3 regions of the Variovorax sp. LjRoot130 genome follow, and region 2 is predicted to be linked to each of the others. Evidence: riboswitches for the same ligand, from Rfam matches in the RefSeq annotation. Region 2 holds a riboswitch; each other region holds the start of a gene.
What was found. A riboswitch is a leader RNA that binds a small molecule or an ion and turns the genes downstream of it on or off. The one in region 2 is predicted to bind glycine.
Positions count from the first base shown of each region.

Region 1 (7,187 bases), 1.6 Mb from region 2:
CGCACAGTGAGCGCCCAAACCCGCCGTTCATGCCATCCCAAAAGGATCTGGACATGCGCGTGGTTGTACTCGGCGCCGGCTTGCTCGGCGTGACATCGGCCTATTACCTTCAACAGCTGGGCCACGAAGTGACGGTGGTCGACAGGCATGCCACGCCGGCCGCCAAGGCGCGCGGGCGCGTCGACACGGTCGTCACGGCCGCGGCCGACCAGCTTCTTCGGCAATCCGCCGCTCGCCGTGCCGCCCGCGCGAAATGGGTGGGGCTGTACGTGCGCCTGCGGCGACGCTTCGCGAAGCTGCTCGATCGCGCCATCGGCGAGGCGCCGAAATCCAAGCCGATCGAACACCTCGTCCGGCTGGGCGCCTACAGCCGCGACATCGTGCGTTCGTTGCGCGACGAAGCCGGCGTGCCCCCGGGCCAGCGCAACCCGGGCCTGCTGAGCATCTACACCGATGCCGACGCCTTCAACGCCCGGCTGGCGCGCGCCTCTCATTGGAAAGATCTGGGATGCGAGGAGCGCCTGGTCTCGGCCGAAGAGGCGCTGCGCATCGAGCCGGCCCTGCAGGCCCTGCGCGGCGAGCTCGCCGGCGCAGCCTATTCGCTCGACGATCCGGCGGCGCGCGACCCGGCCCAGTTCGCGGCCAGCATGGTGTTCCTGTGCCGCGCGGCCGGCGTGCGCTTCCTGACCCAGCACACGGTGATCTCCCTGGAGGAGCGCGCAGGCCGCATCGACCATGTCGAGCTGCTCGATGCCGACGGCCAGCCCGTCGTCCTGCGCGGCCAGGCCTATGTGCTGGCGCTCGGCATCTCCAGCGCGATGCACGCCGAAAAGCTGAAGATCGCCATGCCTTTTCGCTTCCTGCGCGAATACATCGTCACGATCCCTCTCAAGGACGCGACCCGCGCACCGCGCGTCGCGCTGCGCGACCGGCAGGGCAAGCTGGGCATCCGGCGCATCGAAACGCCGGGCAGCGACTGCCTGCGGGTCTCCGCCACGGTACGCGCCAGCTTCGACGAAGAGAGCGAGCCCGATTCGGACCGCGTCGACGCCATCCTGCGCCGCATCGAAACGCTGCTGCCCGGCGCGGCCGACACGGCGCATGCCTCCCTCGAGACGGTCGTGCATGCCGTCAGCCGGGACGGGCTGCCGATGATCGGCAAGACCCGCCTGTTCAACCTGTTCCTCAATGTCGCGCCGGGCGCGCGCGGCTGGATCAACGCCTGCGGCGCCGGCAAGTCGATTGCCCGGATCGTGAGCGGCCTCAGGCCCGAGCTCGAGTTCGCCTTCAGAAATCCGTAGCCGCGCGCGTCCTCGCCGCCTTACAATTGCTGCACTGCAGGAGAGCGGGCCGCGGGAAGCGGCTCCACCGAAGGCGCAAACTCCCATAAACGCTCAGGTCGGCTCACGCGATGAGCCTGTACTGCATCAACTGTCAAAGCCGTCTGGAGAGCCATCACGCCATGTGATGCACCGAAGGAGCAAACCTGCTGCGGGCGCAGCGGGTGAATCTCTCAGGTACCGAGGACAGGGGGAGCGGCAACTTGGACGCATGGTCCGGTTGCTTTCTTTTTCGAGCTTCCGTTTCCGTTGCGTTCAAGCGCTGCAACCTCAAAGGTTCTCGAAATGCGCGTGATCGTTCTCGGCGCCGGCCTGCTCGGCGTGACCTCGGCTTACTACCTCCAGCAACTCGGCCACGAAGTGACCGTGATCGACCGGCAGGCCACACCGGCTGCCGAAACCAGCTTCGCCAACGGCGGCCAGATCTCGGTCAGCCATGCCGAACCCTGGGCCAACCCGAGCGCGCCGCTCAAGGTGCTGCAATGGCTCGGCAAGGAAGATGCACCGCTCCTCTTTCGCATCCGCGCCGACATGCGCCAGTGGCTCTGGGGCCTGCAGTTCCTGCGCGAATGCACGCCGGCGCGCACGCGCCACAACATCGAGCAGATCGTGCGCCTGGGCACCTACAGCCGCGACACGCTGCAGCAGCTGCGCCGCGACACCGGTCTCAGCTACGACCAGCGCACCCAGGGCATCCTGCACTTCTATACGACCCAGAAGGAATTCGACGGCGCACTGAAGCCGGCCGAGCAGATGCGCGCACTGGGCTGCGAGCGCCAGGTGATCTCGGCCGACGAGGCGGTGAAGATCGAGCCCGCGCTAGCCCACATCCGGCCCCAGTTGGCCGGCGCCACCTACACGGCCGAAGACGAATCTGGCGATGCCAACCGCTTCGCGCGCGAACTGGTCGCACTGGCCTCTGCGGCCGGCGTGAACTTCCTCATGAGCCACACCGTGACCGCGCTGCGCGAAGCAGGCGGCAGCATCGACCACGTGGAAGCGACAGACAACGAAGGCCGCTTCCAGCGCATCCGCGGCGACGCCTTCGTGCTGGCGATGGGCTCGCTGAGCCCGCTCTACGCGACGCCGCTGGGCATCCGGCTGCCGATCTACCCGGCCAAGGGCTACTCGGTCACGCTGCCGGTGAAGGATGCCTCGAAGGCGCACCAGGTCTCTTTGACCGACGACGAGTACAAGCTGGTGTTCTCGCGCTACACCTCGGCCACCGGCGACCGCCTGCGCATCGCCGGCACGGCCGAACTCAACGGCTACGACCGTGACCTGAACCGCGTGCGCTGCGAGGCCATCGTGCGGCGCGTCGAAGAGCTGTTCCCTGGCGCCGGCGACAGCACGCAAGCCCAGTTCTGGACCGGACTGCGGCCGGCGACGCCCAGCAACGTGCCGCTGATCGGCAAAACGAAGCTGCCGAACCTGTTCCTCAACACCGGCCACGGCACGCTGGGCTGGACCCACGCCTGCGGCTCGGGCAAATCGATCGCGCGCATCGTGAGCGGCCTCAAGCCCGAGGTCGACTTCGCTTTCGCCACCTCCTAGCAGGCTGCTGAAGTACCAGGCACGCCGAAGGCGCCCAGCGCACTGAAGACGGCATTCTTGTGATTTCGGCGTCCCAAGTCCGCTGCCATCCCTGTTTCCCCCGTTTTGAGGCGCGTTTGGGGCTCTCACTGGCCCGCTACGCGGCCAACGGACGGACTTCTGCCAAGGTCCGCATGCGCACCAAGTTGTAGGCGGCCATCGTCAGCACGAACAACTGGTCGACTTTCTTGATGCCGCGCACCATCACCTGCCGGATGGGGCCGACGAACTTGGCCCAGCCGAAGCCTTGCTCGATGAGCTTTCGCTTGCGCTGCGAGATCGCATAGCCCTCGCTCCGAGCGATCTCGTCGGCCACCGCCGAGCGACGCCCCGATTTGTTCTGCGCCACGTGCGGCGTGACCTTCATGCGATGCAGCGCCTCGATGAACTCGGCCGCGTCATAGCCCTTGTCGGCGCCCAGCGTGACCTCGGTATCCGGACTCGCGGTGGCTTGACGTGCGTCCCTGATCATGACCTTGGCCGCTTCACGCTCGGCAAAGCCGTCGGCCTGCGTGACCATGGCGTTAACGACCAGGCCGTGACGGTTGTCGGTGAGCGTGTGTCCCATGTAGCGCAACTCGCTGGCAGTCTTGCCCTTGCGGTACAGCCTCGAATCGGGATCGGTCTTCGACTCGTGCGTTTCGTTGCTGCGTCGCTGCCCCTTGAAGTCCCCGCCGCTGGCGCCATCGTCGTCACCGTCCTTGCCAACGAAGCTCTTGTGTCCGGCCCAGGCCTGGATCAGCGTGCCATCGACGCTGAAGTGCTCTCCCGACAACCAATCCTTGTTCTCCGCCGTCTCCAGCACTTCGTTGAAGAAGGCGACGACCGCGTCGTGCTCAATCAGGCGCTGGCGGTTCTTACTGAACACCGTCGGCACCCACACCGCGTCGTCCATCGCCAGGCCGATGAACCAGCGAAACAGCATGTTGTATTGCGTCTGCTCCATGAGCTGGCGCTCCGAGCGGATGCTGAACAGAATCTGCAACAGCATCGCGCGAAGCAGCTTCTCCGGCGCGATGCTCGGGCGGCCGCCCTTGATGTCGGCCTCGTACATCCGAGAGAACAACTCGTCCATCTTGGCCAGCGCCTCATTGACCATCACCCGGATGCGGCGCAGCGGATGGTCGGCGGGAACGAAGTCGTCCAGCCGTCTCATGGTGAACAAACCTTCGGTGAATGTGTCAGGGCCGCGCATCGGAGCAGGTTTTGTGGGTCTGCAAAGACAACGCCCCAGGCCTACTTACGGGGGACTTTCGAATGAGGTATTTCAGCAGCCTGCTAGGTCCCAGTCTCAGTCGCGCAGCAACTCCTGCATCAGCTCGCGCAGGATCGGCAGCGCCGGCGCCTCGGTGCGCCGGCGCAAGGTCACGAGGCCGAAACGCGCGACGCCATTAAGCTCGGGTTTCATCTTCAGCTCGACCAGGTCTGGCGCCGCCGCGCGAATGGCCAGCAGCACGGCGTCGCTCCGGCGCACCACCTCCACCAGGCTCGGGACTTCCTCGCACTGCAGCGTCACGCAGAGTGCCGGGTGCGCCTCGGGTCCATAGGCCTCGACCAAGGTGCGCGCCACCTCGTCGCTCAGCGGCGTGGAGGCTACGGGATAGCGCTGAACCGCCTCGAAGCTCACCCCGCTGCGAAGCCGCGCGAGCGGATGGCCGCGGCGGCACATGAAGACGCCACGCATTTCGTGCAGTGCGCTCAGCTCCAGGTCGGCCGCGGGCTTCAGCGAACGCGCATCGACCACCAGCGCATCGAGCGTGCGCGCGCGCAACGCCTGCGCCAGCAAATCGGTGCCGCCGCGCGACACGACCACGCGCATCTTCGGATGGCGGGTCGCCATGCGCATCAGAAAAGGCGTCATCAGCATCGCGCCGGGACCCGAGCCCATGCCGATGCGGATCACGCCGCCCTGCCCCTCGCGCATTAGCCGGCCGCTGTCGCGCAACTCGTCGGCCTCGAACACCAGCTGGCGCGCGCGGTTCAGCACTTCGCGCCCGAAAGCGGTGAGTTCGTTGCGGCGTCCGACCCGGTCGAACAGCGGCATACCCAGTTCGTCCTCGAGCGCGCGGATGCTGCGGCTCAACGCCGGCTGGGTCAGGTGCTGGGCCTGTGCGGCCTTGCTGAAGGAGCCGCTCTTTGCGAGCGAGATCAGATGCCTTAGTTGAACCAGCGTCATCGTGGGTGCCCGGCAAAGTAGTGCATCGAAGTCATGCTAATGCAGACAACAATGCATTGGACGTTCGGATTGATGACTCCTACGATTCGCTCGCATCCACCGGAGCCCCGATGAAACCGTTGTCCCGACCTTCGCGCACCCTACTTCTTGCCGGCCTCATGCTCGCCGCAAGCACGGCCTTCGCGCAGACCTATCCAACGAAGCCCGTCAGCCTGATGGTTCCCTATCCGGCCGGGGGGCCCTCCGACGCGGCCGCGCGCATCTTCACCGTGCCGCTGGGCAAGGAACTGGGCCAGCAGGTCGTGGTGGAGAACCTCGGTGGCGTCAGCGGCGCGATGGCTGCGCAGAAGGTGCTGGCGGCGCCCGCCGACGGCTACTACATCTTCCAGGGCTCGCCGAACGAGGTGATCCTCTCGCCGCTGGCCAATGCGGCCGTCAAGCTCAAGGCCGAGGACTTCCGCCTCGTGCATCCGGTGACCGACGCCGTGATGGTCTTCGTCGCGCGCAAGGACCTGCCGGCCAACACCGTCGACGAGCTGATCGCGCTGGCGCGCAAGTCCGGCGACGCGCCGCTGAGCTACGGCAGCGTGGGCGTCGGATCGCTCTATCACCTGATCCTCGAGAGCGTGCAGCAGCAGGCCGGCATCAAGCTCATGCATGCGCCGTACAAGGGCAACGCACCGCTCCTGCAGGACATCGGCGGCGGCCAGGTGGACTTCGCGGTGCTGGTCTACAGCGCGGCCATGGGCGCGCTGGCCGAGCAGGGCCGGCTCAAGGTGATCGGCCAGCTTGGCGCGCAGCGCTCCGAGCTGCTCAAGAACGTGCCGGCCGTGAGCGAAGGCAAGGAGCTGAAGAACTTCTCCTACAAGATCTGGAGCGGCTTCATGGTGCCGAAGAACACGCCGGAAGAAGTGGTGCAGCGCCTGCACAAGGCGATCGGCGCGACCCTGAAGGACCCGGCCGTGCGCGCCCAGCTCGCGGCCCAGACGCAGGTGGCTTCGGCGCCGATGTCGCTGGCCGAATCGGCGAAGTTCTTCGAGGCCGAAACGGCGCGCTACCGCAACATCGCCAAGTCGATCAACCTGCAGCCGCAGTAAGCTGGCCTCATGAGCACACTCCTCGAACAATTGCACGCGCAGGCCGGCGAATTCATCGGCCTCAGGCGCGACATCCACCACCATCCCGAACTTGCCTTCGACGAGCACCGCACCTCGGCGCTGGTCGCCGCGAAGCTGGAGAGCTGGGGCTACGCGGTCGAGCGCGGCCTCGGCGGCACCGGCGTGGTGGGCCGGCTGGTGCGCGGCAAGGGCAAGCGCCGGCTCGGCCTTCGCGCCGACATGGATGCGCTGCCGATCGACGAAGCCACCGGCCTCGCCTACGCGAGCAGCCACGCCGGCGTGATGCATGCCTGCGGCCACGACGGTCACACGGCCATGCTGCTGGCCGCCGCACACCATCTCGCCGAACGCGGCCGCTTCGACGGCACGCTGAACCTGATCTTCCAGCCGGCCGAGGAAGGCGGCGGCGGCGCGCTGCGGATGATGGAGGACGGCCTGTTCGACAAGTACCCGTGCGACGCGATCTTCGCGATGCACAACATGCCGGGCCTGCCGCAAGGCCGGCTGGCGCTGCGCGAAGGCCCGGCGATGGCCTCGTCGGACTACGCCACCGTCACGCTCGCCGGCATCGGCGGCCATGGCGCGATGCCGCACCGCACCGCCGACCCTATCGTCGCCGCGGCCAGCATCGTGATGGCGCTGCAGACCGTGGTGTCGCGCAACATCGACCCGCTGCAGATGGCCGTGGTCACGGTGGGCGCCATCCATGCCGGAAAGGCCAACAACGTGATCCCGCAGAGCGCCGTGCTGGAGATCAGCGTGCGCGCGCTCGACCGCGAGGTGCGCGGCAGGCTCGAAGAGCGCATCAAGGCGCTCGTCGCGGCACAGGCAGAGAGCTTCGGCGTCAAGGCGCAGATCGACTGGCGGCCCGGCTATGCGGTGCTGGTCAACACGCCCGAGGAAACCGCCTTCGCGCGCGAAGTGGCGCTCGAACTGCTCGGCCCGGAGCGCGTCACGCTG
Region 1 is NZ_CAXURM020000001.1:616,697-623,883, reverse strand. It holds gene ACSQ86_RS03230 (FAD-dependent oxidoreductase) at 54-1,301, shown strand; glycine riboswitch at 1,329-1,419, shown strand; glycine riboswitch at 1,435-1,540, shown strand; gene ACSQ86_RS03225 (D-amino acid dehydrogenase) at 1,626-2,894, shown strand; gene ACSQ86_RS03220 (IS5 family transposase) at 3,031-4,128, opposite strand; gene ACSQ86_RS03215 (LysR family transcriptional regulator) at 4,225-5,109, opposite strand; gene ACSQ86_RS03210 (tripartite tricarboxylate transporter substrate binding protein) at 5,220-6,206, shown strand; gene ACSQ86_RS03205 (M20 aminoacylase family protein) at 6,216-7,187, shown strand, end outside.
Region 1: another riboswitch for glycine. It lies ahead of ACSQ86_RS03225 (D-amino acid dehydrogenase); the one in region 2 lies ahead of gcvT (glycine cleavage system aminomethyltransferase GcvT).

Region 2 (7,187 bases):
CATGCTGCGGTCGAGCGCCAGGTCCTTGTCGGAGAGGCTGCGGATGTAGCGCAGCATCGCGGTCTCGCTCTTGTGGGTGTTGAACACCGGGTGCGTGAGGAAGGCGCTGGTGCGGCGCAGGTCCTCGGGGATGCGCGGCGCGATGCTGCCGGCCAGCTCGTCGAAGCGCGGCATCGGCGTGCCGGCAGGCACGAACAGGGCCCACAGCGTCTCGATGTCGGCGCGGGTGGTGGTCTCGTCGAGCGAAATGCCCAGGTGGTTCTGCAGACGCTGGCGCAGATTGATGCTTGCCGCCTGCGCGCGCTCCTGGATTTTCGGCGTGTCCTCGCCGGTCTTGACGGTGAGCGAGTCGAAGGAGGTCTCATTGGCCAGCTCGCGGCCCATCTGTTCGAGGCCCTGCGCCAGCACCGCGGTGAGCGCAGCCACGCGCTGCGCGATGCGCGTCAGGCCTTCGGGCCCGTGGTAGACCGCGTACATGCTCGCGACCACCGCCGGCAGCACCTGCGCCGTGCAGATGTTGGAAGTGGCCTTCTCGCGCCGGATGTGCTGCTCGCGCGTCTGCAGCGCGAGCCGGTAGGCCGGCTGGCCTTGCGTGTCCACACTCACGCCCACCAGGCGGCCGGGCAGCGAGCGCTTGAACTCGTCGCGGCAGGCCAGATAGGCCGCGTGCGGGCCGCCGTTGCACATCGGCATGCCGAAGCGCTGCGTGGTGCCGCACACGATGTCGGCATCCCATTCGCCGGGCGGCGCCAGCAGCGTGAGCGCCAGCAGGTCGGCCGCCACGCAGAAGGCGGCGTCGCACGCATGGGCGTGGCCGGCGAGCGGGCGCAGGTCGTGCACGTGGCCGGTGGTCGAGGGGTACTGCGCGAGTGCGCCGAAGAAATCGCCGCTGGCCATCAGGTGCGGCAGGGTCTCCGACACGGTGCTGACCTTGACCTCGATGCCGAGCGGCGCCGCGCGCGTTCTGATGACCTCGATGGTCTGCGGATGGCAGTCGCCCGAGACCAGGAACACGTTGCTCTTGCTCTTGGCGCTGCGCTTGGCGAGCGTCATCGCCTCGGCCGCCGCCGTGGCCTCGTCGAGCATCGAGGCATTGGCGATGGCCATGCCGGTGAGGTCGCACACCATGGTCTGGAAGTTGACCAGTGCCTCCATGCGGCCCTGCGAAATCTCGGCCTGGTAGGGCGTGTAGGCGGTGTACCAGGCCGGGTTCTCGAGCACGTTGCGCAGGATCACGCCGGGCGTGTGGGTGCCGTAGTAGCCCTGGCCTATGAAGTTCTTCGCCACCTTGTTCTTCGCCGCAATGGCCTTCAGCTCGGCCAGCGCGTCGGCCTCCGTCACCGAGGCGGGCAGGCGCATCGGCTTCGTGCGGCGGATGGCCGGCGGCACGATGCCGTCGATCAGCTCGGCGCGGGTGGTCGAGCCGACGGCGGCGAGCATGCGCGCTTCGTCATCGGCCTCGATGCCGATATGGCGGGCGATGAATTCCTCGGCGTTCTCGAGTTCGCTGAGGGAGGGCAGGGAAGACTTCGGCATTGGCGTGTTCGGTTCAGTTTTCGTCGGCGAACTTTTGATAGGTGGTGGCGTCGAGCAGTGCATCGAGCTGCGAGGCGTCGCTGATCTTCATCTTGAAGAACCAGCCGCCCGCTTCGGGCGCGCTGTTGGCCAGCGAAGGGTCGGCGCGCAGCGCCTCGTTGACTTCGGTGATCTCGCCCGTGATGGGCATGAACACGTCGGCCGCCGCCTTGACCGACTCGACCACGCCGGCGACATCGCCCTGGCTGTAGCTCTTGCCGACTTCCGGCAGGTCGACGAAGACCACGTCGCCCAGCGCATCCTGCGCATGAACGGTGATGCCGACGGTGGCGACGCCGTCGCCGACCGCCTGGACCCACTCGTGGTCCCTGGTGTACTTGATGCTCATGAAAGGCTCCTTGAAGAAAAGAATTCAACCGCGGTAGTAGTGCTGCGGCACGAAAGGCATGGTGCTCACCTCCATCGGCACCGGCTTGCCGCGCACGATGGCCTGGATGCGGGTGCCGGGCTCGGCATAGGCGAGCGCGACGTAGGCCATCGCGACCGGCCGGTCGACCGTGGGGCCGAGCAGGCCGCTGGTCACCTGGCCGATGGGCGCGCCCTCGAAGGATTCGAGCAGCGTGCCATCGCGCACCGGCACGCGCTCCAGCGCCACCAGGCCGACGCGCTTGCGCTTGAGCGTGTGGTGGTCCAGGTGGCCTGCGACGCCATTGGCCGCCGTGAGTTGCGCCAGCACCTTGGCCGCGCCCGGAAAGCCGCCTTCGCGCGCACCGCCGGTGCGCCGCACCTTCTGGATCGCCCAATTGAGCGAGGCTTCGACCGGCGTGGTGGTCTCGTCGATGTCGTTGCCGTAGAGGCACAGGCCCGCTTCGAGCCGCAGCGAATTGCGCGCACCCAGGCCGACGGGCTTGACCTCGGGCTGGGCGAGCAGCAGCCGTGCGAGCGCTTCGGCATCCTTGGCGGCCACCGAGATCTCGAAACCGTCCTCGCCCGTGTAGCCGCTGCGCGTGGCAAAGGCCGCGATGCCGCCGATCTGCACCGCGCCGCCGGTCATGAAGACGAAGCGCTCGATGCCGGGCGCGAGCCGGGCCAGCGCGGTCACGGCCTGCGGGCCCTGCAGCGCCAGCAGGGCGTGGTCGGGCATCGGCAGCACCTGGCAGCGCGCGCCGATCCTGGCCTGGATGTGCGCGATGTCGGCCACCTTGCAGGCGCCATTGACGATCACGAACAGCGAGTCGTGGCCTTCGTTGAAGAACATCAGGTCGTCGAGGATGCCGCCTTCGTCGTTCAAGAGCAGGCCGTAGCGCTGCTTGCCCGGCGCCAGGCCGATCACGTCGACCGGCATCAGGCTCTCGAACGCGGCGGCGGCATCGGGGCCAGCCAGGCGCAGCTGGCCCATGTGGGAGATGTCGAACAGGCCGGCGGCCTCGCGCGTGTGCTTGTGCTCGGCCATCAGGCCGGCGGGGTACTGCACCGGCATCACATAGCCCGCGAAGGGCACCATGCGGGCGCCGAGCTCCAGGTGCAGGTCGTAGAGCGGGGTCTTTTGCAGATCGTCGGATGCGGAGGCCAAGGCACTCTCCAAAGGGGCAGTCCAGATCCATGACATTCTTGCCATGGGCCACCCCTGCTGTCCGCTTTACCTGAGAGATTCGCCCCACGATCGGGGTTTGCTCCTTCGGTGGGCGGCACTGCGAACAAAAAACGCGATGCGCCGCCTCTCTCCAGCAAGGAAACGCCCGGAAAATGGGGCGCTTCGTCAGTCCTTTTGCCTGAGCGTTCGGGCCCGTTTTTCGAGGGGACCTGCGCCTTCGGCGGCCCCGCGCTGCGAGGCTCTCTCCTGACCTGCCCGAGTGTAAGGGATGAGCCCGGTCCTGGCCGCTCAGGAGCGCTCCAGGCGCAGCCGCCTGAGCAGAAACTTCTCCCACAGCTTGTCGGCGACGAGCTGCAGGGAGCTGCGAATGTGCGCTCTGGCATTGCGCGCGTCGTAGGGCGAGCGGATGTCGGCGCCCAGCTGCCGGGCGCGCACGCTGAGCATGCTCTCCGAGAGAACGCAACGCGCCTTCATGCGCAGGTCGTCGAAGTTCTCCGGCGAGAACGCACTGGCCTTGTGCCATTCGTGGGACCACTTGAATCTGCGCTGCCTGGACGGATCGCTCTCGTCCTTGATCAGCCAGGCTGACACGAAATCGACATAGGCCTCGTCGACGCTGTCGCGAAACAGACGGTGCTCGGGTTCGAAGCGGTCGTAGACCAGCGAATCCAGGAATTCGTTGCCCGGCGAAAGCGCACCGAGCTGGCGGCGCAGGTTGCCGTTCATCGCGAAGCAGTAGGTCGAAACCCATTCGAGCAGGGGACCGAGCGGCGTCATCGTCGAGCGCGGAAAATCGTTGATCTCGCCGAAGAGCCACGGGCCCGGGTGCAGCCCCAGCCTCTTGATTTCACCGCCGAAGCCGGCCACCCTGCGTTCGCTCCATCCGTGGTTTCGCGCGACGGTGTCGTTCGAAAAGATCCACACGTCGGGCTCGCCGCTGCGGGCAAGAATGGCTGCGACTCCTTGGTCCCACCCAGTGAATTCGCGGTTGGAGTTGTCGCCTGCGATGACGAAGCCGTCCTCGCATTCCGCATTGCGCAATGCTTCGCCTCCGGTGGACCTGGCGTTGTCGACGATCGCGAGAACGACACGATCGCTCTCGCCGGCCAACTGCCTTCGCAGCTTGGTCAGCACCTGGACCGAATGATCACGATGCTGACTCCCGTACTCCAGATGAACAAAACCGTAGTTCGTCATGCCTGTTGACAGAAAAAAGAAGGGAGGGTTGGGGCGCCGGATGGGCGCGACGCGACGAGTATCCCACCTCGTCTTGTCAGCGGAGACGCCGAGTTTGTCCGGATGCGGCCATGGCGGCCGTCGGGGCCGATTTCAATGCACGAGCTGGGGCGGCAGCAGCTTGTCGATGCGTTCGCGGATCGACGTGGCGCGCTCGGCACCCGCGAGCTTCTCGATCTCGCCGAGCATGGCGGATGCGGCGGCCAGCATCGACTCCCGGTCGCGCGCTTCACGCAGCAGCTCGCGGAACTGCCCGGCCAGGATCGGATCGCGCCTGACGAACATGCGCTCGCACAGGTCGAACAGGAACATCCGCGTGGTGGCGAGCGAACGCTTGCCGTCGAAGACATCCGCCGCGACCGGCGGCTCGGGGCTCGCGTCCGGCGCCGGAGCTGCCTGCACCGGCGGCGCCACGGCGGGCGTAGCGGGTTGCGAACGATGCAGATAGCCCTCCTGCACCAGGTGCAGCGCCACGCGGCCGGCCTCGTCGCGGCTGCCGAAGAGCTGGCCGAAGTCGGTGACCGAGCGCTGGCCGTCGGCCATCAGCAGCAGGGCGCGCTCGCGCTGGCCCAGCGTGCGGCGGCCCGGCTGGAGTTCTTGGCGCGCTTTCTCGGTCTTGATGAGGAACATCTGATGCTCGGGCGTTCGGGGTCGAGCGCCGCAGCATCGGGGATCCGCATGACATCCTCGTGAATGACCGGGCCGCTGCCGCTATTTGAAGCCCCACAAACGCGGCAGCCAGGTGCTGAGCGCCGGAACGAAGGTCAGCACCAGCAGCACGGCCGCGTGCGCCCACAGGAAGGGCACGAGCTCGCGCACCAGCTGCGACATCGGCACCTTCGAGACGTTGCAGGTCACGAACAGCAGGCCGCCTACCGGCGGCGTGATCATGCCGAGCGTGAGGTTGTAGATCACGATCATCGCGAAGTGGACCGGGTCGATGCCGAGCTTGATGGCCACCGGCGCGAGGATGGGTGCCAGCACCATCACGCCGGGCAAGGGCTCGATGAAGATGCCGAAGAGCAGCAGGAAGACGTTCACGATGATCAGGAACATCCACGGCGAGAGCTGCATGCTGACCAGCCATTCGGCCAGGGACTGGGGAACGCCTTCGATGGTCAGGATCCAGGCGAAGGAGGCCGACAGCCCGATGATGATTAGCACCGAGGCCGACAGCAGCGCCGAGCGCGCGAGGATGTCCGGCAGCGCCTTCCATTCGAGCGTGCGGTAGACGAACTTGCCGCACACCAGCGCATAGAACACCGCCACCACCGAGGCCTCGGTGGGCGTGAACCAGCCGGCGCGCATGCCGCCGAGGATCACCACCGGCAGCAGGATGGCGGGGATGGCTTTCCAGGTGGTCAGCAGCACTTCGCGCCAGGGCGGCATGCCGCCGTCGCCGCGGTAGTTGCGCTGCTTGGAAACGTGGAAGTTCACCACGCACATCGCGACCGCGATCAGCAGGCCGGGAACGAGGCCGGCCACGAACAGGCTGCCGACCGACACGCTGTCGTCCTGCAGCGCGTAGATGATCATGATGATCGAGGGCGGAATGATCGGGCCGACGATCGCGGTCGAGGCCGTCAGCGCCGCCGCGTAGGAGCGGTGGTAGCCGGCCTTCTCCATCATCCTGATGAGCATCGAGCCCGGCCCCGCGGCATCGGCCAGCGCCGAGCCCGAGATGCCCGAGAAGAAGGTGAGCGAGACCACGTTGGTGTAGCCGAGCCCGCCGCGCCGGTGGCCGACGAACTGGCCCGCGAAGCGCAGCAGCACCTCGGTCAGCGAGCCGCCGCTCATGAGTTCGGCCGCCAGGATGAAGAAGGGCACCGCCATCAGCGGGAAGCTGTCGATGCCGGTGAAGGTTTCCTTCAGCAGCACCATCAGCGGATAGGACTCGGCGAGGATCAGCGTCGCGGCCGTGGCCAGGCCCAGCGCGAAGGCCACGGGCACGCCGATCGCGAGGAACAGGCAGGCCGACAGGATCAGGATGATGCTGGCGTTCATAGCGAGGCGCTCGCGGTCGCATCGAAGTGCGCGTCGGACGCGAACTCGCGCTTTTGCACGTAGCCGCGCACGATCAAAAGCCAGTGGACGATGAGCAGTACGCCGCCGATCGGCATCGCGCTGTAGATGTAGGCAAAGGGAATCTGCGTGACGGCGGTCAGCTGGAACATGGTGCGCTCCATGTAGAGCCAGCCGTACCAGACCATGAAACCGAAGAAGGCGAAGAGCAGCGCCGCGACCACGGCGCGGACCGCGACCGCGCCCCTGGGCGGCAGCGCGTCCTGCAGGTTCTCGACCGCGATGTGGCCGCCGTAGCGCAGCACCGGGCCGGCGCCGAGGAAGGTGAGCCAGATCATCATGTGGCGCGAAACCTCTTCGGCCCATTCGAGCGAATTGCTCGTGAGGTAACGCATCCCCACGTTGATGAAGATGATGACCGACATTGATGCGAGCAGCAGAATCAGCGCCCAGCGGTTCGCGGCCAGAAAGTAGTGTTCGAAGGTTTTCATATCAAAACAAAACCGCCCGGTGCCACTGCGGGTTCACCGGGCGGGAGTGCCGCAACGCGGCACGCGCGTTGCCGCGCTACTTGACGTCGCTGATCTTCTTGATGTTGTCGGCGCCGAATTCCTTGGCATAGCCGGTGTAGGCCGGCTTCAGCGCTTCGCGGAAGGCGGCACCGTCGACGGTGCGCACGACCTTCATGCCGTCCTTCTCGAGCTGGGCGATGCCGCTGTTCTCGTCGTCGTTGACCTTCTTGCGCTGCGCCGCGCCGGCCTTCCTGGCGGCTTCGACGAAGACCTTCTTGTCGGCATCC
Region 2 is NZ_CAXURM020000001.1:2,191,164-2,198,350, forward strand. It holds gene gcvP (aminomethyl-transferring glycine dehydrogenase) at 1-1,536, opposite strand, end outside; gene gcvH (glycine cleavage system protein GcvH) at 1,550-1,924, opposite strand; gene gcvT (glycine cleavage system aminomethyltransferase GcvT) at 1,949-3,145, opposite strand; glycine riboswitch at 3,157-3,274, opposite strand; glycine riboswitch at 3,295-3,381, opposite strand; gene ACSQ86_RS11075 (hypothetical protein) at 3,419-4,327, opposite strand; gene ACSQ86_RS11080 (hypothetical protein) at 4,460-4,996, opposite strand; gene ACSQ86_RS11085 (TRAP transporter large permease) at 5,078-6,370, opposite strand; gene ACSQ86_RS11090 (TRAP transporter small permease) at 6,367-6,879, opposite strand; gene ACSQ86_RS11095 (TRAP transporter substrate-binding protein) at 6,956-7,187, opposite strand, start outside.

Region 3 (7,187 bases), on a different contig from region 2:
ACATTGCCAGGGGCAAATGGACAATGCCGCCGGCGCCGGAAGAGCCGTAGCTCATCGGCTTGTCTTTGGCGTTACGTGCCAATTGCACAAACTCTTTGAGCGTATTGGCCTTCGAGTTTTGCGGCACGATAAAGACCATCGGCACGGTGATCAGCCACGAGATGGGCGCAAAGTCCTTTTCAGCGTTATAGGGCAATTTCTTGTACAGGTGCGGGTTCATGGTCAGGGCCGCCTCCGTCGCCGCAAACAAGGTGTAGCCATCGGCCGGGCTCTTGGCGACGAACTCGGCACCAATAATCTCATTAGCGCCTGTTTTGTTGAGAACCAGGACTGGCTGGCCCCACTCCTTGTTCAGCCTGACGCTCAAGGCCCGAGTCAGGTTGTCCACAGGGCCGCCCGCGGAGTAAGGAACCACGATGGTCACCGGCTTGGCAGGGAAAGTCTCGGCAACCACGCCGTGCGAAGCAGCAACAACGACAAGGGATAGTGCAATTTTGAAAAGATTTTTCATAGAAGTTGTGTGAAACGGGATCGGGTTACAGAAGCAAGACGACAGGTTGATCTTTTGTCAGAACGCTCGAAATATGGCCGTTAGAGATGATGCACTTTGCTAGGAAGCGCATGAAGAATGCTCCCATGCAAACTGACTGCTTAGAACGATATCGCGCTCCCAACCAGGCGCGATAGAACAAATGCGCGCTTGAACTTGGATTATTGCGACATCATCGGATGGGGCGGCGGAGCTTTCATATTCGCACGGCTTCGCAATTCTATCGACCCCGTCACACTCGGACGAGAATTCCGTTATTGGTCGACCTGATGACCTGCGGTTTGGAGTGATGGCGGCGAGTTGTCGCCAAGGGAAGCGCGCTTGGTCACAGGCGCATCGATCAATGTCCCGGATTAATAGCCTAGGAATTCTTCTTCATGAAACTATATTGGTCATCAACATCTCCATTCGCAAGAAAAGTTACCGCAAGCGCCCACGAGCTAGGGCTAAGCGACAGGTTAGAAACGATTTCAACTCGAGTCGCACCGAACAAGCCTGACTTAGCTTTATTGCCATATAACCCGCTTGGGCAACTTCCAACACTCGTTTTAGATGACGGGACCGCGCTCTACGATAGTCTCGTAATCATCGAGCACCTCATTCATATGGCAGGTGGTGCTAAGCTTATTCCGTTGTCGCCGGAAGCGCGAATTGAAGAGCTTCGGCTGCATGCGTTGTGCAATGGTTTTCTCGACCTGTTGGTGCAATGGCGCATCGAATCAATGAAGGATACGAAGCAGATTGCGCTTATTAATGCGTTCAACTTGAAGTCGAGCATGGTATGGACAAGACTGGAGGCGACAGTCGAGCGAGTCGCGCAACGGCCTTTCGGGTTGGCCTCCATTACGCTGGCTATCGTTGCTGAATACGCTGACTTTCGGTTTCCAAGGCTCGGTTGGCGAGAAAAATACCCGGCGCTCTCTAGCTGGCATCAATCTATACAGTCACGGCCCTCTTTGGCCTCTACCAGATTTTTCGATAGCTCGAAGCCACAATAGGAAGGAAAGTATGGACCGCTGGTAATAACCTGCGATGTAATGAATCTTGATCATTGACGCAAGATGTTGCCGCGCGGCAATTGCAACGGTCCATATTGATGCTTCTTACAAGGTGACTACGGCTTACGGTCTCAACAGCTACCACCAAATTAGGATACTAAATGTCAAAACTCGAGCGCAAACTGATTCCTACGCCTGAAGGTCAGGTCGAACTTCTCGTCGAAGGTAAGGGCCCACGCATTGTTCTGCTCCCGTCGCTGGCGAGAGGCGCTACTGATTTCGATGAAATTGCACCCATAATTGCAGCGGCTGGATTCCGCGTGTTGCGGCCTCAGCCACGCGGCATAGGCGCGAGTTCGGGGCCGACCGAAGGCATCACATTGATCGATCTTGCCGCCGATGTCGTTGCTGCGATCGAAGCCGATTGTGCGCCGGAGAAGCCTGAAGCATTGTGTGTGGTGGGCCACGCGTTCGGCAACTGGGTCGCGCGGGTTCTCGCCCATCATTGGCCTTCGATGACAAAATCTGTCGCACTTCTCGCAGCGATTATTGGCAGCACAATATCGCCCGAACTCTTGATTTCCGTGAATGTCGTATCTGACAATTCCAAGCCGGAAGCAGACCGCCTATTTTATTTGGAGCGCGACTTCTTCGCTCCGGGGCACGATGCTTCCGTTTGGTTGAGCGGGTGGCATACAGAGGTCTCTAAATTCCAGCTCGCGGCGACGAATGCAACGGCCGACAGTAGTTGGACCGAAGTGGGCAAAAATTTGCCGGTGCTCTATGTTGCGCCTGAATTTGACAAGATTGCACCCGTACCCGAAGAAGATTACTTGCGAGATCGTGTAGGCCATCTCACGACGATGGAAATCATCCATGGTTCTGGCCACGCACTTCTCCCGGAGAAGGTTTCGGAGGCCGCGGCTGTGCTTGTCTCATTCGCCCAGTCCATCATGCGCGGCGAAGGGCGACCTACCTAAATCTACCTAGTCGCACGTGTGCTTCAAAGAGCCAGCATCTTTGCGGCTAAAGATTTTCCCGGCCCCGCTTTTCGCGCGGGGCCTTTTCCCACAGCTCAATTTTTCCAGGAGAACTCCATGAGCATTCAGCGCATCGAACCGGGCGCCCGCATGAGCAACGCCGTCGTCCACGGTAACATCGTCTATCTCGCCGGCCGGGTCGGCGAAGGCGAGAGCGTCACTGACCAGTGCAAGAGCGCACTTGCCGACGTTGACCGCCTGCTCGCTGCCGCCGGCAGTGACAAGTCGAAGATCCTGCAGACGATCATCTATCTCTCGGATATCGCCACTTTCGGCGAAATGAACGCCGTCTGGGAAGCCTGGATCGATCCAGTCAACCCGCCGGCCCGCGCCACCAGCGAAGCCAAGCTCACCACACCGAAATTCAAGGTGGAGTTCATCATCACGGCGGCGATCTGATCGCTCCGATATAGGGAACCGGAAAGCCGGCCTATCGCTCTGATAGGCCGGCAATCGGGATTCGAGGAGTATCCTTTAAGGGTACGGGAGAGATCGGTCACCTGCCCCCTCCCAACCGTACCAGCGTAGTGGCAGGGAAGTCCGTCAACTTGGAATGACGGATTGATGAAGCGAGCCAGGCTTACCGGATGTGCAGATCATTGAAGTTTCGAGCAGGCGGCGGGTGCGAAGCCCGTCGATCTCGGCCGCGAGCACGGCGACTCGGAAATGACGCTGTATAGCTGGAAGGACCGTCACGGCGGCATGGACGCTTCCGAAGCGAAGCGCCTGAAGCAGCTCGAGGACGAGAACGCCAAACTCAACAAGCTGCTTGCCGAGGAGTTGTTAGAGGTGGCTCGGTTGTTTGAACAGTTTTCGGGCTGTCGCTAAGTGCATTTCTGGCTCGGTCAAGCCGCCATCGTGATTGATCCTGCTTGAAGAACCAACTACTGAGTGAGCCAGATTTGTGTAAACTGACTTCCTCGATCGCGATAAGTCTAAATCCTGATCACTCTTTACAATGCTTTCGTAGAGAGAAGCCCATTGCGGCGATATAACGTCATCCACGCTTACCTTTGATTGTCGTGCTTGTGATGGGGTCGTTGCAAATTGAGCCCGGAAACATCGATTGAAGTGAGAGCTATCGGAGAAACCGGTGATTGTCGCGATTTCCGTTATTGACTTGGGGCTATTTAAAAGAAGCCAATATCCATAAGCAAGTCGAAACTGACGGCAATATTGCTGGACCGGCTGCTTCATTTCCTGCTGGAAAAGCCGTTCTATCTGCCGCTTAGAAACCCCCAAGGTTGACGCAAGAGATTCAACCTTCAATGGCTGCTGTCCAAGATTTCTTTCGATGATCTTGAGCGCCCGAAGTACTCTCGCATCGAGTGGATTTTCTCTTGTTCCAGAATTCTGCTCAGTTTCGGTGGGGGAGGCCGAAAGCTCTTGCGGCGCGGGAATCTCGGCGCCGATAGCGGAATAATGACGTTCTAAAAGCCATGATCCGAGTTCCAGTGCCGCTAGCCCTCCCGCACAGCTAACTCGCCTGCCGCTCACGACCAAGTTAAGGCCTGAGATTTGCTGCACCTCCGCGAAACGGGTATCTCGGTCGGCGCCGCGATACCAATCTGTTGCGCAGGGCAATCTATCGAAAAATCCGGCTTCGATTAGCACAAATAGTCCGGAACCTATTCCCGCAAGAGTTGCGCCCTTCATATCGGCGCTTGTGAGTGCTTCCAGAATCGATCTGCGGTCCTCGACAGGAGCAGCTGTCTTCCCGCCTATCACGAAAACGTAGTTGCAATCGCGAGCAGCGTGCAGGGGCGCTGTCGGAGGTACTTGGACCCCGCAGGTCGTTTGCGCTGGCTTTTGTCCTAGAACGACATATTCAAAGTCGACTCCGACCGCGGCTGCCGGGTCGGTGCAATGCTTCAAGATATAAACCAGGGCAGAGTACGAAAACATCGTGAAGCCTGGAAGGAGGATGAAGCCGACCTTCACTCGCCGCCGCGCCAGCTTGGCGGATTCGGCCTTCACACCAGAAACCGGCATCATCGTGGACTCTCCTGCCATAAGGTCGGCAATCGTAGCAGTTGCAGTATGTCCGCGCGCAATCGGATGCTCATGGCACTTGTCGCATAGAAGGTAAGCGGATGGCCGTCCGATCCTTGACGACTGCGACCGGCGGCACGCGGCAATTGGCCGCTCACGGCGGTCTCGCCGGGAGGGCACTTCATCGATTGCCAGCGGTGCGGCAGGAGATTGTCGATGCGCTGGCCATGTGCGTGGGCAGGCGCTGCAGGACGTCTTTAGGTACGCGTGCGGATCGGGGCCGCAGAGCTTGCCGCCTGCACCAGGCTCATCACGACGGCCGCGCGATGGCCGGCCAGTTCTGATTTTTTCAACTCCCCTGCCTCACGTTCCAGGCTTGGCGCTCGAACAACGAGAGGCTGGTTGGCTCCCGACCCCTTGCGGCACTATCGACTTCCAGCAACGATCCGAATAGACTTCGATATAGCAGGAGAGCGGGCCGCGCGAAGCGGCTCCACCGAAGGCGCAAACTCCCATAAACGCTCAGGTCGGCTCACGCGATGAGCCTGTACTGCATCAACTGTCAAAGCCGTCTGGAGAGCCATCACGCCATGTGATGCACCGAAGGAGCAAACCTGCTGCGGGCGCAGCGGGTGAATCTCTCAGGTACCGAGGACAGGGGGAGCGGCAACTTGGACGCATGGTCCGGTTGCTTTCTTTTCGAGCTTCCGTTTCTCCGCGTTCAAGCGCTGCGACCTCATAGGTTCACGAAATGCGCGTGATCGTTCTCGGCGCCGGCATGCTCGGGATATTCGTACCACAGGCAGCGCGCTCGCGCCCGCCCTGAGCGAGCCGAATGCCGACGATCAGCTCTCCGCCCCACTCGACGACCCCTATTTCGGCAATTGACCACTTACTTCCAAGGACACCAGAGAATGACAACGCAAGGACCCGACGTACGCCTCACCCAACTCGGCATCGAATTGCCGAAGGCGGTCGCCCCCGTCGCCAACTATGTGCCGGCCCGAAAGAGCGGCTCGCTGATCTACATCGCGGGCCAGGTGCCGACCGCCGGCGGCAAGGACCAGTACGTGGGCAAGGTCGGCCAGGACGTCTCGATCGAGAACGCCCAGAAGGCGGCGCGACTGTGCGCGATCAACATCCTTGCCCAGCTGCGCACGGCCCTGGGCGGCAGCCTCGATGGCGTCGCGGGCTGCGTGCGCCTCGGCGGCTTCGTTAATTCCACCCCCGAGTTCGGCGACCATCCGAAGGTGATCAACGGCGCCTCCGACCTGATGGTCGAGGTGTTCGGCGAAGCGGGTCGGCATGCGCGCGCCGCAGTCGGCTGCAATTCGCTACCGCGCAACGTCGCTGTCCAGGTCGATGCCATCTTCGAGTTGGCCTGACGATGAACCACGCCGCGGCCTGGGCTGACGGCTGTGTACCGATAAATGCGCTGACCGGCTTCCTCGGCAGCGGCACCCACGCTGCTACGCCATTTGCTGGCCGATGCCGGCGTGGCGGACACGGTGGTCGTCATCAACGAGTTCGGTGAGGTCGGGCACGACCACCTGTTGGTGCGCGCGAGCTCGCTGAAGACGTCGTCCTGGTGAGCTTGGGCACTCTACGAGTTCGGCCGGGCTCTATTGGCTAGACTGCGTTTCAGCGCGGGCGCAATACACGACGCGACGCGGACCAACCGTGAAGACCGCCTTTTTAGATGAAGGACTCGGTAAATCTAGAACACTGCTAGGGAAATGCTTATATGGCGCCTCCCGGATTACAAGCAACTTGTGTGTAAAGGATCAGGAGGCAGAGCTGCAGTCTCATATTCGGCCTGTTGTGCAGGCGTGATGCCTGCTGGCCCTGATGGTATTCGCTGACGAGGCTCCCTGATCATCGAGATTGGTGCTCTTGATCCCTATCGGAGTGTCCCCATCCCGGTCCGACCTGTCTGGCGCATCACACGCGTGGTCGCTTGCTCTCCTTCGAAGCGGTAGTTTCTAGGTTCCTGCCAGTGCACTTGCTGCCACGCCGCAGGTCTCCACGCCTGTCCGCGTGCCAACACCACCATATCGTTCGCGCCAGCTTGTTGGCCACCGCCGACGACTACGCTGTATGGCCGGCGCTGGGCTTCAAATTTGACCCGCGTGTTCAGCCTACCCCGATGCTTTTTTAAGCGGTGCCACCGCAAGAACAAGGCGGTGCGCGAGATCGTGAGGGCCACAAGCCTGTCGCGCAAGACGGTGCACAAGTACTTGCGCACGCCGGTGGCGCAGCTCCGAAGTACCGGCGCAATTCGGCGTCCCAGAAGCTGCATCGTCAGGTCCACAGCCCGCCATAGCTTTTCGGCATCGTGCCCTCCGCGAATGCTATTTGCCGCGCGGATGACGCTGCCCTAACCTTTTGGTCATTCGAAACGGAGGTCCTACGTGACTGTTTGCATGATTGCAATATGACATGGCACTTGACATAGCTGGTGAGTACGTCGTCCCTGCCTCCCTGGCGACTGTGTATTCCGCTGAACGACCCCGCGATCCTGAAGCAGTGCATCCCCGGCTGCGAAGAGATCGAGGAGAGGTCCAACGGCGAGTTCGCCGCGATCATGCGCTTCGAGTTCGGACAGCT
Region 3 is NZ_CAXURM020000002.1:943,271-950,457, reverse strand. It holds gene ACSQ86_RS34360 (Bug family tripartite tricarboxylate transporter substrate binding protein) at 1-511, opposite strand, end outside; gene ACSQ86_RS34355 (glutathione S-transferase family protein) at 928-1,548, shown strand; gene ACSQ86_RS34350 (alpha/beta fold hydrolase) at 1,710-2,528, shown strand; gene ACSQ86_RS34345 (RidA family protein) at 2,646-2,987, shown strand; partial or broken gene ACSQ86_RS34340 (transposase) at 3,198-3,395, shown strand; gene ACSQ86_RS34335 (GlxA family transcriptional regulator) at 3,372-4,580, opposite strand; glycine riboswitch at 5,037-5,127, shown strand; glycine riboswitch at 5,143-5,248, shown strand; gene ACSQ86_RS34330 (RidA family protein) at 5,495-5,965, shown strand; gene ACSQ86_RS34325 (SRPBCC family protein) at 7,039-7,187, shown strand, end outside.
Region 3: another riboswitch for glycine. It lies ahead of ACSQ86_RS34330 (RidA family protein); the one in region 2 lies ahead of gcvT (glycine cleavage system aminomethyltransferase GcvT).